Regions from separate parts of the Paenibacillus sp. FSL H7-0714 genome, predicted to be linked through region 2. Evidence: riboswitches for the same ligand, from Rfam matches in the RefSeq annotation. Region 2 holds a riboswitch; each other region holds the start of a gene.

Region 1 (5,838 bases), 370 kb from region 2:
TATTACACTATGAATTTCTTCAGGCAGCCCTTAAGAAAAACACTAACTCCGTTGTTCTGGTCCGGTCTATTCTTCGGAATTGGTGTCGCCTCCAAGTGGATTGTACTGTACGGAGGAGCTGGGCTGGCCATTATGCTGGCTATCTCGCTCTTCGAGCGCTACAGAGAATACCAAGCATCGGGACGGTTGCTCGCGGAAGGCAAGATCAAAGACAAGGAATTGCTAGGTACCTGTCGCGAAGCCGTAAATTCGTTCTGGAAGAATAGCATTATTACGCTAGCTAGTTGTGTTGCATTCTTCGTAATCATACCGGTCATTATTTATAGTTTATCTTTTGTTCCGGGTTTATCTGCATCCGCAGAGGGCTTTACTATAAAAGGCTTGATTGATTCCCAAAAGAACATGTACAACTATCACAGTCAGCTTGTAGCTACACATCCTTTTGCTTCCTCCTGGTGGCAATGGCCGTTTATGAAGAGACCCGTCTGGTTCTTCAGTGGCAGTGAGGGATTGCCGCAAGGTCAGGTCAGCAGTATAGTGACTATGGGGAATCCGCTTATCTGGTGGACGGGGATTTTCGCAATGCTGGCAACACTGTGGATTACACTGAAACGCAAAGATAAGACCCTTTATATGATCTGGATCGCCTTTTTCTCACAATATGTTCCGTGGATGCTTGTCCCAAGGGAAACCTTTATCTACCATTATTTTGCTATGGTGCCTTTTATGATTCTTGGTATTGTATATATAATGAAGTTGCTAGATAGCAAATATCCTGAGGCTCGTTATGTTAGTTGTGTCTATGTGGCTGTTGCTTTACTGCTCTTTGTCGCGTTCTACCCTGTCCTGTCAGGGATGCAGATAAGCGGAGATTATGTGAAGAATATGCTGCGTTGGTTCCCATCTTGGGTTTTCTAAGATTTTTTTAAAATATCTATAACAATAAGTTTATGCTTACAGCGTTATTATGAAGTACAGAAAGATGTAACGCTCCATAAAGCTTTTAGGAGGAATAAAGGTGAAAGCCAGATATAGTGTAATTGTACCCATGTTCAATGAGGAGCAAGTAATTAGCGTTACTTACGAACGTTTGAAAAAAGTAATGGACGAATGCGGCGATACTTATGAGCTAGTCTTCGTTAATGACGGAAGTCGTGATCGTTCGGCCCAGATGATTCGGGAGATCAGTGATCGGGATGAATGCGTCAAGCTAATTGACTTCTCGCGTAATTTCGGACATCAGGTAGCGATTACAGCTGGCATGGACTATGCCGAAGGTCAAGCGGTTGTTGTTATTGATGCTGACCTTCAAGATCCACCGGAGGTCATTTTGCAAATGATCGAGAAGTGGAAAGAGGGCTATGACGTTGTGTATGCGAAGCGGCTGAAGCGCCGTGGAGAAACGATGTTCAAAAAGGTAACGGCCAAGATCTTTTATCGATTGCTCAGCAGCATGACAAGTGTAGACATTCCCACGGACACAGGTGATTTTCGTCTTATTGATCGTAAGGTATGTGATGTCTTGCGAGGTCTCAAGGAAAAAAACCGGTATGTCAGAGGTTTAGTGAGCTGGGTCGGCTTCAAGCAGACGATGGTGGAATATGAGCGGGAAGAACGATTTGCAGGAGAAACTAAGTATCCTCTTAAGAAAATGATTCGTTTTGCGCTGGATGGGATCACTTCCTTTTCGCATAAGCCACTTAAGATTGCTACGTATGTCGGATTCTTTCTTTCCTTCTCGAGCTTTCTCTATTTATTCTTCGTATTGTTTCAAAGAATCTTTTTCACCTCATGGACGGTTCCAGGTTGGGCTTCCATTGTAGGGGTCAATTTGCTCTTTAACGGTATCGTTCTGATGCTGTTAGGTGTAATCGGTGAGTATATTGGACGGATTTATGACGAGTCTAAGGATAGACCGTTGTATATTGTCAGTGAGACCATAGGATATCGTAACGAAGAAGAAGTGGATCGCCGGAAGGATTACAAAGATGTCAGATAAGAACTTTCGGACTGCTTTCATACAGTTTCTCAAATTTAATGCTGTAGGTCTGGTAAATACCCTCATTGATTTCGTAATCTTTACATTACTGAACTCACTTGGGATGGTATATGCGTTGGCACAGGTTATTTCTTATAGTGCAGGGACAGCGAATAGCTTTATTTTGAATAAAAAAGTAACCTTCAAGGATCGTGACCGTGGCAATAAAGAGGGTTTTGATAAGACGCAGTTGCTGAAGTTTATCGTACTGAATCTGGTAGTACTCGGAATATCGCTGTTGCTAATGCATCTGTTGACTGACAAACTAGGCATTCAAGTGTTGATCTCTAAGGTATTAGTAACGTTTGTGACGGTGATTATTAACTTCTTCGGAAGTCGTAAATGGGTATTCTAAAGTTCAGTAGAACCAATCTACGGAGGTGAAAATCATGCGTAAATTCTCGTATGTGCTCATACTGGCGGGGATCCTTATCATGCTCTATCCAAAAGCTAACGAATGGTATAACGACTGGCAGCAGGATAAGCTATTAGAATCGGCTGAACTGAGCACCAGTGAAAGTACTCCACCACCTGATCTGAAGAGCAGATATGCCGAGGTCACTCAGCTACTAGCGGAGGAATCAGCTTTAGATGCACAAGCACAGCCGCAAGAAACAGAAAAGCCGGAACCGGAAATTGAAGTGGGTGGCAAAGTTATCGCATTAATTGAGATTGATAAGATCGATCTGAAGCTGCCTGTATTAGAAGGGGCTACTAAAGCGAATATGAAGCATGCCGCGGCCCATATGAAAGAAACAACTCCAATAGGAGAAATAGGGAACGCCGCAATAGCTGCACATAGAGCTAGAACTACGGGCAGATTGTTTAACAGATTGAATGAGGTTGTGATTGGGGATACGATTACGGTGAAGACTAGCGATCAGACTTATAATTACGAGGTTTATGATATTTCTGTTGTACTTCCTAGTGATGTGTCTGTTCTAGACGGGAATAACAAAGATAAAATTCTTACTCTAATTACGTGTGACCCACTAGTAGATCCTACACATCGTTTGATTGTTCATGCCAAACTTTCCTAATCGTTGACGAGAAATAACAAGAGAATTCAAATACAGAGAAATAACTATAAAATAATAGTAAATCTAGCAATTTTGTTCTTGTTTACGAGGATAAATATGGTAGTATAAGACTATAAAAGCTAAACACGATAAACGGCAAACCTATCGAAAGGTAGGGACGCAAAGCTAAAGGGCCTTCCCGTAAGGATGGCAGCCAGTTACCGAATGAAGAGGCTTTTTTTGTTTTTATAAAATATATAAGAATCTTAGATTCATATTTCTACTTGGACTGATTCTGTTAATTTGTCTAGTGAAATTAGAACAGATAGAGCTTATACGATAACGGCAAACCTATCGAAAGGTAGGGACGCAAAGCTAAAGGGCCTTCCCGAAAGGATGGCAGCCAGCTACCGAAAGGGGTTTTATCCGTGAAAAAGGTTTATTTTATGATGGTGGCGCTATTCGTACTGATTACTGCGGTTCCGGTAAGCGCAGCTCAAGCCGCAAGTGTAGATGCAAGCTGGTTGATTACATCGAAAGTGGCTCAAGGTGTTATTGGAATTAACTATGATATTCCGAAAGATAAAAGAATCAAACTCATGATCACTAAAGACAACAGCAGCTATACATATAACTTATATGCTTCTGGACAAGCTGAGGACTTCCCTTTACAACAAGGTAATGGTACTTATAAGGTTTCTGTTCTTGAGAACACAACCGGCAATAAATACAAAGCGTTATATTCCGAAGTAGTAGACGTAACCATGAGTGACTCGAATTCCGTATATTTGGGCTCCGTACAGAATGTGAAATGGAGTCCTTCTGATAAAGCGATCCTTAAGGCAAAAGAGCTTACAAAAGGCAAAACAACAGATGAAGAGAAAGTTAAGGCAATCTATAACTATGTAGTTGCTAATGTACAATACGATTATTCTCTTGCTAATAACGTAACAACAGATTACATTCCGAACATTAACAACACTTTGAATACTAAAAAAGGAATCTGCTATGACTATGCTTCTCTTTTTGCCGCAATGCTGCGTAGTGTAGATGTGCCTGCTAAATTGGTGATGGGGAATACTAGCTACGTTACGCAATACCATGCATGGAATGAAGTGTTGATGGATGGGAAATGGGTTACTATTGATACAACGGTAGATGCATCGTCAGCGAAGAGTAAGAAGAATACGGATTTTATTAAGGCTTCAAGTAAGTATACTGCAGCAAAATACTATTAATTTGCATCGCTAGATTCATAACTCTATTAAATAAACAACCAGCTTAATTATTAAGCTAGTTGTTTATTTTTCTATTAGGGGTTGCTTTTCTATGAATAGATAGGTTATTATAGTTAAGCGTTGTTAGACAGCGTACAGGCAATGTTTGAGAGAGTTATATAAACGGCTTTCGAAAAATAAAGCTTGCATTACTGAGAACAACATGATATATTATAAGAGTTGCTGCTGAGACATTAAACGGCGCCAACGAGAACTTGATCTTTGAAAACTGAACAACGAGTGAGTAGGAAATCACGAAAGTGAAATCCAAAATTAGAGAATTAATTTTCTCGTCAGATGTTTCAAAATGAGCATATCGCTCTTTTCAATACTAATTGGAGAGTTTGATCCTGGCTCAGGACGAACGCTGGCGGCGTGCCTAATACATGCAAGTCGAGCGGAGTTATTTTGAAAGCTTGCTTTCAAAATGATTTAGCGGCGGACGGGTGAGTAACACGTAGGCAACCTGCCCCTTAGACTGGGATAACTACCGGAAACGGTAGCTAATACCGGATAATTTCTTTTTTCTCCTGAAGAAAGAATGAAAGACGGAGCAATCTGTCACTGAGGGATGGGCCTGCGGCGCATTAGCTAGTTGGTGGGGTAACGGCCCACCAAGGCGACGATGCGTAGCCGACCTGAGAGGGTGAACGGCCACACTGGGACTGAGACACGGCCCAGACTCCTACGGGAGGCAGCAGTAGGGAATCTTCCGCAATGGACGAAAGTCTGACGGAGCAACGCCGCGTGAGTGATGAAGGTTTTCGGATCGTAAAGCTCTGTTGCCAGGGAAGAACGTCCGGTAGAGTAACTGCTATCGGAGTGACGGTACCTGAGAAGAAAGCCCCGGCTAACTACGTGCCAGCAGCCGCGGTAATACGTAGGGGGCAAGCGTTGTCCGGAATTATTGGGCGTAAAGCGCGCGCAGGCGGTCATTTAAGTCTGGTGTTTAAACCTTGGGCTCAACCTGAGGTCGCACTGGAAACTGGGTGACTTGAGTACAGAAGAGGAAAGTGGAATTCCACGTGTAGCGGTGAAATGCGTAGATATGTGGAGGAACACCAGTGGCGAAGGCGACTTTCTGGGCTGTAACTGACGCTGAGGCGCGAAAGCGTGGGGAGCAAACAGGATTAGATACCCTGGTAGTCCACGCCGTAAACGATGAGTGCTAGGTGTTAGGGGTTTCGATACCCTTGGTGCCGAAGTTAACACAGTAAGCACTCCGCCTGGGGAGTACGGTCGCAAGACTGAAACTCAAAGGAATTGACGGGGACCCGCACAAGCAGTGGAGTATGTGGTTTAATTCGAAGCAACGCGAAGAACCTTACCAGGTCTTGACATCCCTCTGAATCCACTAGAGATAGTGGCGGCCTTCGGGACAGAGGAGACAGGTGGTGCATGGTTGTCGTCAGCTCGTGTCGTGAGATGTTGGGTTAAGTCCCGCAACGAGCGCAACCCTTAACTTTAGTTGCCAGCAGGTAAGGCTGGGCACTCTAGAGTGACT
Region 2 (5,838 bases):
AGATCTTCAGGATTCGGTGCGGCATTCAGATATTATCATTCTTGCTGTAGGTACGCCATCGCTGCCTAATGGTGAAGCTGACTTAACCTACATTGAGGGTGCAGCTGCTGAAATCGCTAAAGCGATGGACGGGCACAAAATTATAATGACTAAATCTACAGTTCCCGTAGGGACAAATGAGAAAATCTCCAAAATGCTCTCTAAGTTTACCCATCATTCTTTTGATATCGTGTCTGCTCCCGAGTTTTTACGTGAAGGGTCAGCGATTCGCGATACCCTCCATCCCGACAGAATTGTCATTGGTCTTGATAATCCAGAGCTGGAACCAACCATGCGCGAGCTTCATAAGGGTTTCACTGAAAATGTATTTGTAACAGATATACGCAGTGCTGAAATGATCAAATATGCTTCAAATGCATTTTTGGCCACGAAGATTTCCTTTATTAACGAGATCGCCAATATTTGCGAAAAAGTGGGAGCTGATGTAACCGAGGTAGCACAAGGAATGGGTATGGACCAAAGAATCGGGTCATCCTTCCTGCAGGCTGGCATCGGTTATGGAGGCTCCTGTTTCCCGAAAGACACTAATGCGCTCATTCAAATTGCGGGCAACGTCGATTACGAATTTAAATTATTGAAATCTGTAGTCGAAGTGAACAAGGGACAACGGTTTATGATCATCTCCAAGCTGCATGAATCACTTGGCAGCCTGCGCGGTGCGACGATTGGGATATGGGGGCTTGCCTTTAAGCCTAATACTGATGATGTCCGCGAAGCTCCAGCCAGAGAGATTGTTGAGGCACTGGTGGCTGAGGGGGCAACAGTCAAACTATATGATCCAATTGCAGCTACAAATTTCAGGCTGCAATACGATCATCCGCAGCTTCGCTGGTGCAATCTGCCTGAGGAAGCGGCTGAGGGCAGCGATGCCGTATGCCTCTTGACCGATTGGAGCCTACTCAAGGAGATTGATCTGCATCAGCTGGCGAAAAGCATGCGTAATGGGGTGCTGATCGATGGACGCAACGTGTATTCCAAGGAGCAAATCGAGGGTACCGGCCTCGTTTATCATTCTGTCGGCCGCCCGCAGATGGGTGGATTGAGCGGTTATTCTGCTAGTGTGGCTGGAGCGGTTTAATCTATATATATTGAACTTGAGATTTTTGTGTTAAGTGTCAGTCGCAACTGCGGTGAATGTTTGGACTTCCAGCCGCTCTTGTTTCCAGATTTCTTGATTTATATCGCTTAATAGCGGATGAAATCCGGAAAAGCTTATGCTTACGAAGTGAGCTTTCCTACGGAAAGCTTTTAGGCGGACGCTATCGCTCCTACAGTTCCAAAATTCCCCTCCGTCACTCCGTTCCCTTATCATAAGTTTTAAGCAATTTATAAAGTTAGAGTACTCTGATTGTTTATCGCAGTAGCAGATAACCTTGTTGTTGTAGTAGTACTTGCGTTGGCTGCTGCCTCCATAGGAGCAGAAGCAAATCTTTAGAAAAACGTGCTGCCTTCCGGCTGGTACAGCCCGGTGCAGTACGGTTCAAGCATTTAGAGGAAGTTGGTTAGGTAAAGAACGGAAAGGGAATTTGGAACTGTAGAAACGGAGTGTTCGCCCGAAAGATTTCCGTAGGAAAGCTAGCTTCGAAAGCATATGCTATCCTCGGATTTCTACCGCTGGCGGCGGTTCAAATCAGGAAATCTGAGGATAACAGCGATCGGAAGTCCAAAATCCCTTGGAGTGGTTCATACCTAATAAATTTTTTTAAAAATGCATCCGCTCGAACTAAGGCTAAGCGGAAGCTATACGTTTTGATAACAATTCAATTATGCTCATTTCCATATATTAAGGAGGGTTCATTCTATGAAAATGGTACTTCTATCAGGCGGTTCAGGTAAACGGTTATGGCCGTTGTCCAACGACTCACGTTCAAAGCAATTTCTAAAGGTACTTGAAAGCCCTCAAGGTGAACCAGAATCCATGGTACAACGTGTCTGGAGACAGCTGGAGGAAGCGGGGATGGCAGAATCATCTTATCTGGCTACCGGCCGCGGCCAAGTAGAAATGATACAAAGCCAACTGGGAAGTCATGTGCCGATTATCGTTGAACCGGAGCGTCGGGATACTTTTCCGGCTATCGCCTTAACAGCTACCTATCTTTATTCAGTGGCAGGTGTTTCTCCAGCGGAGACGGTAGCAATATTGCCTGTTGACCCTTATGTAGAAGCATCCTTTTTCGATACCATAGCTATGCTTGAGGGGACCATGCTGGAAAGTGGAGCAAATTTGGCACTAATGGGTGTTGTTCCTGAACATGCCTCAGAGAAATACGGATATATTATTCCTACCACCGAAGAGGCGGGGGGAAATGGTTTTATGAAGGTGAGTCACTTTCAAGAGAAACCAGACCGTATACAAGCAGAACAGCTCATCGAGCAAAATGCATTGTGGAATTGTGGAGTGTTTGCCTTCCGCTTAGGGTACTTGTTAGATATTTTGCAGCGTAAAGGGTTGCCTTTAGGATATGAAGAATTGCAGAAGCAGTATAAGCTATTGTCTTCCATCAGCTTTGATTATGAAGTGGTAGAGAAAGAAGAACATATTGTAGTACAGCCGTATGATGGATTCTGGAAGGATCTTGGAACGTGGAATACGCTGACAGAGGAAATGAGCAGCAAGCATGTAGGAAAAGGTTTTGTAACGGCGGATTCTGAGGGGACTTGCTTGATTAATGAGCTGGATATTCCGATTACGGTAATTGGTGCGAAGGATCTGATCATTGCGGCTAGCCCGGATGGGATTCTAGTTACCCATAAAGCTGAGAGCCCACGGATTAAAGAAGTGCTGAAGACCTTTGAACAAAGACCGATGTACGAGGAACGCCGCTGGGGCCATTACAAAGTTATTGATTATGTGAAATATGATGAAGGCAATGAAGTGCTGACCAAACGGATTTTTATATCCGAGGGGAATAATATCAGCTATCAATTACATCGCAAGCGTAGTGAAATTTGGACAATCGTCAGCGGCGAAGCAAGTATTGTGCTGAATGAGAAAAAACATAATGTGAAGGCTGGGGACGTGGTACGTATACCGGAAGGAACGAAGCACGCGATCCTTGCTTTGACGGATGTCGAGTTTATAGAGGTACAGACGGGTTCTGAATTAGTAGAAGAAGATAACATTCGTATTACTTTAGACTGGAATGATATAGAACTACAACAATTCATTTCATAGGTCTAACCTATCTATTTAACCAATCCAAAATTTCTTGAAACAGGTAAATTGACTCAATTATCAAAAAAAGTCATAAAAACACTAAATATATCATTAATTGTCGTCGATACTTACGGTAAGAGAGATTATTTCTCTTAAATTGAAAAGGCAAACCTATCGAAAGGTAGGGACGCAAAGCTATAGGGCCTTCGAAAGAGTGGCAGCCTGGCTACCGAAAGGGAGATTATTTTGAAAGCTTACCGTACGTATCGATTATTTGGCGCATTTCTGTCACTCGTCTTGTTTCTGACTGCACTTCCGCTTACTGTTGGAATTTCGCCGTCTGTTGTCATAGCTGCTTCAAATTCTGGAACGCCAGTTACCCCAGGAGCCTCACCTGAAGCCGTAAAGCTGCTTAACTATTTTTACTCGATCTCAGGAAAAGGTATTATTGCTGGTCAACATGACTATTTAGAAAGTCCAGATGAAATTAACAATATGCTGAAGGGAACCAGCGGACAATATGCCGCTCTTCACGGTTATGAACTGGGCGCGATCAGCGGTCAGTCAGAAGGAACGATGGCCTGGCAGCGTCAAAATGTGGTGAACAGCGCCATCAACTGGAATAAAGCGGGCGGGATCGTAGCTATGACTTTTCATGCTAACCTGCCGGGCACCTCTTATGACTGGGATAATGTAAAAAAAACACTTAGTCAGAATGAGTTCGATAGTTACGTTACACCGGGTACCAAGCAATATAACAATCTGATCGCTGAAATTGATAAGGTGGCAGTCCCCCTAAAAAGCTTGCGCGATGCCAATGTTCCGGTGCTTTGGAGACCCTATCATGAAATGAACGGGAACTGGTTCTGGTGGGGGAAGAAAAATAACTTTTCTAAACTTTGGAATATTATGTATGACCGTTTTGTTAACGTTCATAAATTAAATAATTTGTTATGGGTATGGAGTCCGAATGCTCCCAATGTTTGGTCAGATCCTTATGCGCTAACTTATCCAGGTGCTGATAAAGTAGATATTCTGGCAGCAGATATATACGAAAATGATTACCAGCAAAAATACTATGACAGCTTGTTGAGTCTAGCCGCAGGCAAACCGATTGCGATCGGGGAGAATGGTGAAATGCCTAATCTGGAGAAGCTTCAGCAATCACAAAGTAAATGGACGTATATGATGAGCTGGGGAAAAATGCTTTACGAGAATAACAGTGCAGATACAATTAAAACATTTATGAATAGCAACTATACCCTGACCAGAGATAAATTAAATACTGGTCTGGCACCGACACCTAGCGCTGCACCAGCGCCGGCACCTCCCGAAGAAGAGGGTGAGGCAGCCATTCCTCTTGCGAAGGGGCTTGCAGGAGAATATTACAACAACATACAGCTATCGGGAACAGCAGCTCTTACTAGAACTGATGCAATTATCGATTTCAATTGGCGGCAAGGATCGCCGGAAGCCGCCCTCGGGATTGATCGTTTCTCCATACGTTGGAGCGGTAAAATTAAGCCATTATATGATGAGCAATATACATTTTACACTACCTCAGATGATGGCATCCGTGTGTGGGTGAATGGGCAATCCGTGATTGATAGTTGGACTAAGCAAAGTGGTACTGAGCGTAAGGGTAATATAACGCTGAAGGCTGGCCAGCTATATGATATCAAGGTGGAGTATTACGAAAATGAAGGCGATGCGAGAGTCCGCTTGATGTGGGAAAGTGCTAGTCAAGCTAAAGAGACAGTTCCAGCAAGTGCACTTTATCTTCCGGATGTCTCCTGATTGATGAAAATTAAAGGTCGATCCTTAGTGGCTCTGCGTTATTGCAGAGCTACTAAGCTATAGTCCTCATTAGGTCAGAAGACGATTGTCCGATAACAGGTATGTTTATTTAGCACCTGTGGAGGCAGTACAGCTACCGAAAGGAGGATTTATTTGCGTAAATATTATAAGCAAAACAGATTGTTGTTTACTATATTACCGGTGTTTATTATTTTTTCCTTGCTGCCTTGGGGAGAGGTTAAGAGTCTTCCGAAGGCTATGAGTGTTTCTTCCGCTCTTCCTCCGGCTATACCAAGCAATCCATCAGCTTCTGAAGAAGCCAAGCAACTGCTGAGTAATTTGGTGAATCTACGTGGCAAAGGAATCCTGTCTGGCCAGCATGATTATCTAGAAAGTCCAGATGAACTGGTTCATAAGCTGAAGAATACATCGGGACAAAATGCCGTTCTACATGGTTATGAATTGGGGGCAATTAATAATCAACCCAAAGGGACGATCGCAGAACAGCGACAAGCTGTTATAGACAGTGCAATTGAGTGGTATCAAGAGGGTGGCATTGTAGCCATGACATTCCATCAGAGTTTGCCGGGGACTTCTCCGGAATGGTCCAATGTAAACAGAAGTCTCAGTCAAGAGAAGTTTAATGCTTATGTTACGCCTGGGACGGCTCAGTATAAGAGTCTAATCTCTGATCTAGACGAGATCGCTGGCTATTTGGGACAGCTGCGTGATGCCGGAGTTCCAGTCTTATGGCGACCTTACCATGAAATGAACGGCGGTTGGTTTTGGTGGGGGAAAAAGGACAATTTTTCAGCGCTTTGGAA
Region 3 (5,838 bases), 1.3 Mb from region 2:
GTAGAGAAAATGATATATAAATTGATATATATATATTGAATTTGGAAACTTGGGATAAGAGAAGGGAGAGACGGAGGGGAATTTTGGAACTGTAAGAGCGATAGCGACCGCCTTTGTTTCCGGATTTCATCCGCTTTTAAACGGTATAAATTAAGAAATCTGGAAACAACAGCGGCTGGAAGTCCAAACATTCACCATAGTTGCGACTGACACTTAACACAAAAAGCCTCAAGTTCAATTATATATAGAAAAAGAAAGACAAGGATGGTGGAGTATGAGATACAAACTGATTGCACTAGATGTGGACGGTACGCTATTAAATGATGATCACCACTTAAGCTCTGAGAATAAGGAAGCTATTGCTGAGGTTACACGTCTTGGCGGTCAAATCGTATTGTGTACGGGACGCAGTCCACAGAACTCGATTCCTTTCATGGAGGAAATGGGGCTGACTGGTTACGTGCTTGGTCACAATGGAGCAGCGACGGTACGAGTGGAAGATCGAGAAGTGCTGCACCAATATGGTATGGATGCACGTGGTCTTGACCCCTATATTGACTATTGCCGTAAGCACAATATTCATTATGATGTGAATACTGCTTTTGATATGTATGTTGATAATGTAGAGAATCTGACTAAAGAAGCTAATTATATGTATGAGCACTTCCGTATTGTGCCAGCGACGCTGCCCGCATGGGAAGATTTCCGTGAACCGGTTGTTAAGTTTACTGTATTTACACAGCCAGAAATCCTTGACGAAGCTGAACGTAAATGGCGTACTTGGGCTCCTGAGTACAATATTTTGCGGAGTGGTGAATTTTTCGTTGATTTGATGCATCCCGAATCTTCTAAGGGAAACGCATTAAGAAATCTCGCTGTGAAGTTGGGAATTCCGCAAGAAGAAGTCCTCTCAATCGGTAATTATTTTAATGATATTTCTATGCTTACCTATGCGGGGATGGGCGTGGCGATGGATAATTCTCCTGTAGAGGTAAAAGCGGCAGCGAATGCTGTTACGGGTTCGAACAATGAGCATGGTGTGCGTGATGCGCTCGTTAAATATTGTTTATCCTAATAATGGAAAGCATAAGGCGGACTTGAGTCCGTTCTATGCTTTTTTTGTTATGAAGGAAATAAAAGAGATACATAACAGAATTGATTCTATCCAAAAAATAACCCGCCCTTAGGATTAACTAAAAAGGGCGGGACAATAGATTAACTTCCTGTATTAAAGTTTAATTTCCTCGTTCCGGCTAGGAGCGCTATATTTATAGATACCAGGGTTCAGTTCGATTTTTTCGTCGAAAGGAATATCTTTGTAGCTATCAATATTAGTTCCTGTAGATATCATGCCCTTAGGTGTAATTTCAGGCACCACTTCTTTGCCATTAATCCGTAACGTAGTTTGGTTAACGCTTTTGAAGTGAGGAGATTTGGATGATGATTCAACAATCAAATTTTCGCCTTCAGTATAGTACGTGAATTCAATGTCTAATCCATCGACATCAAGTGAAGTGAACTGTTTTTCTTCTTTAGGTTTGTTTATTGTGATCCAATTCTTACTGGTATCACGTTTCTCAATGACAGCATCCTTTAATATAAGTTTCATTGGAACATCGGACCAGTTGTTATACCATTCCGGAGATTCAAATTGAAATAAATGCTGGTAGCTTTCGGAATGATCTCCTTTCAAATTCCAACCCCCAGTGATTGTTTTATCACCTATAACCAACTGAGCGGTATTATAGTGGACAATTCCTTTTTTAAGCGAATCATTTTCATCTATTAGAATTTGGATATCCAAAGGGGTAACCACTAGCTGATCTAAGGTTATACCGGTCTTTTCTTGAAATTCAGGACTGTTATACAGTTTCTTAGTGTAAATCGCCTCACTTGCTTTTTGTCCATCTGCTTTAAAATCGAACTTCCATGTACCTGAAATACGTTTCGCTTCTTCAATGTAACTAAAATGAAGACTAGCTTCCTTCCAATCTGATTCAGTTATATTGAAAACCTGTTCAATAAATAAATCCGATCCTTCGTTAGGCATGATGGTTGGAATTGCCTCATTCTCTTGACCTGCAGTACTAACTACCAAATGTGGGTTACCCCGTCCTAAGTCAGATGGTGATGCAGCGACTTTGTAACGGATAATGGTTTGATTGGAAACATGTCGAACGGATTCGATTTGAATGCTTGGATATTGCTTAACTCCAGTATCGATTGTATCCCCTGCTTGATGATTAGATTGTAAGGGAATATTCTGATTACGGTAAAAAATGAGATTCCGTGCTTCAAACTTGTAGTCCTTTTTATCATCCTTTAATGTATCAGGTGTCTCATATACTCCAATGAGTTTCTGGCTTTCAGGATCGTATTCTAAATAACCGTATACCTTTGCCTTGGCACCGGATTCACTAGTCATGGTGTTTTCCTCTGTAGCAAATCCAGTATATTGGGATAGATCAGATTTAGTATCAAGTGATAACAGCATTTTCATTTTTTCTCCGTCAGTTACAACACCGTTCAAATTCATTGTTACTCCTGAACTGGAAGCTTGAAGATTATACTGTTGACCGATGCCGTTATTTAATGCATTGCTCACACTTCGCCCACCAATTTTATCCCAATTAATCGTCATACTAGCGAATACAGGAATGGCGACAAGTAAGAGGCAAGAGAAGACGATGCTGATAGGAACAACCTTTTTATTAGGCCTAGGAGTATTCTGGGAGGCATTCAGATTTCTTTGACGTTTATATGCTTCTTGTTCAATGGTAGTCCACATCAAATCATAATCCGGTCGGGGAATATGTCTATCTTTTTCAATATACAGATTCATTACTACTCAGCTCCTTTAGTTGAGTTCCACCCATTCTATTTAGTATTTTAAGTCCCTTGTTCAGTCTGGATTTTACAGTTCCTTCGGGTATGCTCATAACTTTAGAGATCTCGGGTACAGTCAATTCGTTTATAAAACGAAGGACTACTACCATTCTGATTTTGTCGGGAAGCTGACTGTATAACCCTTGTAATTCTTTTTTAGTTTCCTGTCGATCCAACCGTTTTTCTACAGGGTTTGATTCCTCAGACCTGGATAGTAAATAATTACGTACTTCTTTCATCCACCCCGTCTTACGCCTTTTAATCACACTGTGGCACTCATTCGAAGCAATTCGTAAAATCCAAGATTTCAAGTTTCTTACCTTAGACTTATCCGCTAAGATAACCTTTACAAATACCTCTTGGCAAATATCCTCTGCATCTGCCTGATTTTTCATTAAGTAGTAACAAAAATAATATACTTGTTCTTTATAGAGCTCGAAAATTTCTCGGTCACACATTTTGCTGCACCCCCTGTCTTTGCTGTTCTCATTAATAAGACTTATAAGCGTATGTAATCGTTCATTTTTCATTTTGAGTGAAGTATTTCTTCTGAGCATCATAGCGAATTTGAATGGAAGATAAGTCGTTTACAGGTAATTATAACCATGATAAAATTAGCGGTGGGACATGCGTCCGTAAGCTAATTAAAACTAATTGAATGTCCGCGTTAAAGGTAAAATCATCGAAAGATGATGACACAAAGCCATGGGTCTAAAGCCTTTCTACAGAAGGAAATGATCGCCAGGCCGCCATAGGGATGTCTTATGAAGCATAAAGGATAGCTCTAAGAATATGTAGTCTATTTTGAGCTCTTTTATTATTTCGACCTATACGGCGTTACATTATCGCAAGGGGCCGAAAGGGGAAGTACATGAACAGTTTTTTCAAAACAATAGGCACTAGTTTGGCAGTAGGTGCTTTATTGCTGTCCGGAACGATCGGATGGATGTCTAATCCTGAAGTCGTGTCTGCAGCTACCACAACAGCAGTAACCGCGGATCAAATGATTAGCAAAGTAACGGCGGCCTCTAAAGCAATAAAGAATTTTCACTTAGATGTGATCAAAAAACAGGATATTCAGAGCGGTGGGGTACGTATCAGCAACACTAACACACTGAAGCTGGATATTAATCGACTGCCGAATTTTGCTGCAGCTGGCACCGTTGATAGTAGTCTTTTAGAAACATCGTACAGTCTATATGCCAATGACAAGGAGTTTTACTATCTTGTAGACGGAAGTGAACTGATCGATGAATCTGAAGATGAAGGTTACGACGATGACGGCGAGCCAATCGATCCCGATGCACAGTATTGGATTGCACTGGAGAAGATGGAGTGGGATTCTTTTTACTCCAAAGGTCAATACGATCCTGTTTCCATGCTTGATTCGGTTAAAAATTATAAAAAATCTATGAAAGTCAGCACTGCTGGCGCACAGACTGTCCTGCAGTTCACGGTAACTGATCCGACAGCAGCTAAGGGAATAATCAAACTCTATGACCAGGAGAACCTCTGGGATGGAGAGACTGTTCAACCTAAAAGCGTAACTTGGAAATTATTCGTCAATACTAAGACCTGGCAAACGGAAAAGCTGACAGTCGATCTGAGTTATGTACTGACAAGTGACGGAGAAAAAGATACATACAACACGAAAATCGAAGCTAAATATTCCAAGAATAACAAAGGTACAACCATTGTAAAACCGGCCGAACTAGAATAATAAGGTCGATTTCATATTGAGCAAAAAGCGCTGTTCTGTAGAACAGCGCTTTTTGCTGTATTCTCTATTTTAATAACGTTTCTATTCCTTCTTTAAGATTGTTGTCGTATGTTTCAACATTCGATTCATGAGATTTCGCCGCTCTGTTTTTATGTCGGTGGCGCTTCTCTTTAATGCGTCGCGGATGGGGATGATCTCTGTAATTTTCCTGCCGCTTTTTATTCTTCGATCTACACAAGTCGGGATGTAACCTACGTTAGTTATACTCGTGTTTCCTTTTTCATCCTTCTTTATTTTAAGCGTAAGTATGATACCGCTTTGTGTATAAGGAATATTCATTAATTTAGTAGAAACAAAATTCCCCAATGAGTAAATAACGAATTGTTTTTTTCCACGAAGCGCTAACGGTTGAAGAACATGTGGGTGAGACCCCAGTATGATGTCGGCGCCATTTTTAAAGAAGAGATTGACCAGCTCTTTTTGCCTCTTGTTTGGAGTGTAACGATATTCGCTTCCGAAATGCAGATAAAGCAAGACTAGATCGACTTTCTTTTTTAAATCTCGAATCTCCCGAATGATCTTGGGCGTAGATATCCGGTTAACCAGCCATGGCTTACTCACTGGTATAGGAATTCGGTTGGTTCCTGCTGTGTAGGAGAGGATGCCAATCGTAATTCCTTTGACGTTTTTAATAAGCGTTCTCTTGGATTCTTCTAATGATTTAGCTGTTCCCGTGTGGTCGATTCCATTACGGTCCAGAACTCGTAACGTCCGAACCAGACCCGGGGCACCATAATCCATGCAATGATTGTTGGCCGTTACTAATACGTCGAATCCGGCTTCCTTAAGTGCAGGGGCCAGTTCGTCTGGACATTTGAATATCGGACCGCCTGATCGTGGGCTTTTCCGGCATTCGGGGCCACTTCCAGCAAAGGTGGTTTCGAGATTGCCAATCGTCAAATCAGCCTGTTTCAGATAAGGAGCTACTTTTGCAAACAGGGGGCTGAACGAATAGGTTCCATCAGGCTGTTTAGCATCCGAAATAATATAACGTTTGACCATTAGATCTCCCACAGCAGCTATTTGTATTTCAGTCATGGATATCCACCTTTTTATTATTTTCATTAGGATATGGCATAAAGTTGTTATGGGTTATTCTTTCTTTAAGGCGAAGTGCAAACATTTGTGTGGCTTTTTATTTAAAATGTGACCCAACGCATAATCACTTTATT

The links. Region 2 has a riboswitch for cyclic di-GMP ahead of NST34_RS04785 (glycosyl hydrolase). Riboswitches for the same ligand answer to the same signal wherever they lie in the genome.
Region 1: it holds a riboswitch for cyclic di-GMP, as region 2 does, so the genes downstream of both, NST34_RS03210 (transglutaminase-like domain-containing protein) here and NST34_RS04785 (glycosyl hydrolase) in region 2, are expected to answer to the same signal.
Region 3: it holds a riboswitch for cyclic di-GMP, as region 2 does, so the genes downstream of both, NST34_RS10225 (DUF6612 family protein) here and NST34_RS04785 (glycosyl hydrolase) in region 2, are expected to answer to the same signal.

What each region holds. Positions count from the first base shown of each region.
Region 1 covers NZ_JBBOPT010000001.1:711,413-717,250, forward strand. The annotation lists gene NST34_RS03190 (phospholipid carrier-dependent glycosyltransferase) at 1-918, shown strand, start outside; gene NST34_RS03195 (glycosyltransferase family 2 protein) at 1,019-1,999, shown strand; gene NST34_RS03200 (GtrA family protein) at 1,989-2,393, shown strand; gene NST34_RS03205 (class D sortase) at 2,428-3,078, shown strand; cyclic di-GMP riboswitch class I at 3,203-3,283, shown strand; cyclic di-GMP riboswitch class I at 3,392-3,472, shown strand; gene NST34_RS03210 (transglutaminase-like domain-containing protein) at 3,486-4,295, shown strand; rRNA gene NST34_RS03215 (16S ribosomal RNA) at 4,667-5,838, shown strand, end outside.
Region 2 covers NZ_JBBOPT010000001.1:1,084,505-1,090,342, forward strand. The annotation lists gene NST34_RS04775 (UDP-glucose dehydrogenase family protein) at 1-1,138, shown strand, start outside; gene NST34_RS04780 (sugar phosphate nucleotidyltransferase) at 1,862-3,235, shown strand; cyclic di-GMP riboswitch class I at 3,372-3,451, shown strand; gene NST34_RS04785 (glycosyl hydrolase) at 3,464-5,014, shown strand; gene NST34_RS04790 (glycosyl hydrolase) at 5,168-5,838, shown strand, end outside.
Region 3 covers NZ_JBBOPT010000001.1:2,351,430-2,357,267, forward strand. The annotation lists gene NST34_RS10205 (pseudouridine synthase) at 1-1, shown strand, start outside; gene NST34_RS10210 (Cof-type HAD-IIB family hydrolase) at 275-1,075, shown strand; gene NST34_RS10215 (DUF4179 domain-containing protein) at 1,229-2,842, opposite strand; gene NST34_RS10220 (RNA polymerase sigma factor) at 2,826-3,344, opposite strand; cyclic di-GMP riboswitch class I at 3,549-3,640, shown strand; gene NST34_RS10225 (DUF6612 family protein) at 3,758-4,606, shown strand; gene NST34_RS10230 (CapA family protein) at 4,688-5,704, opposite strand.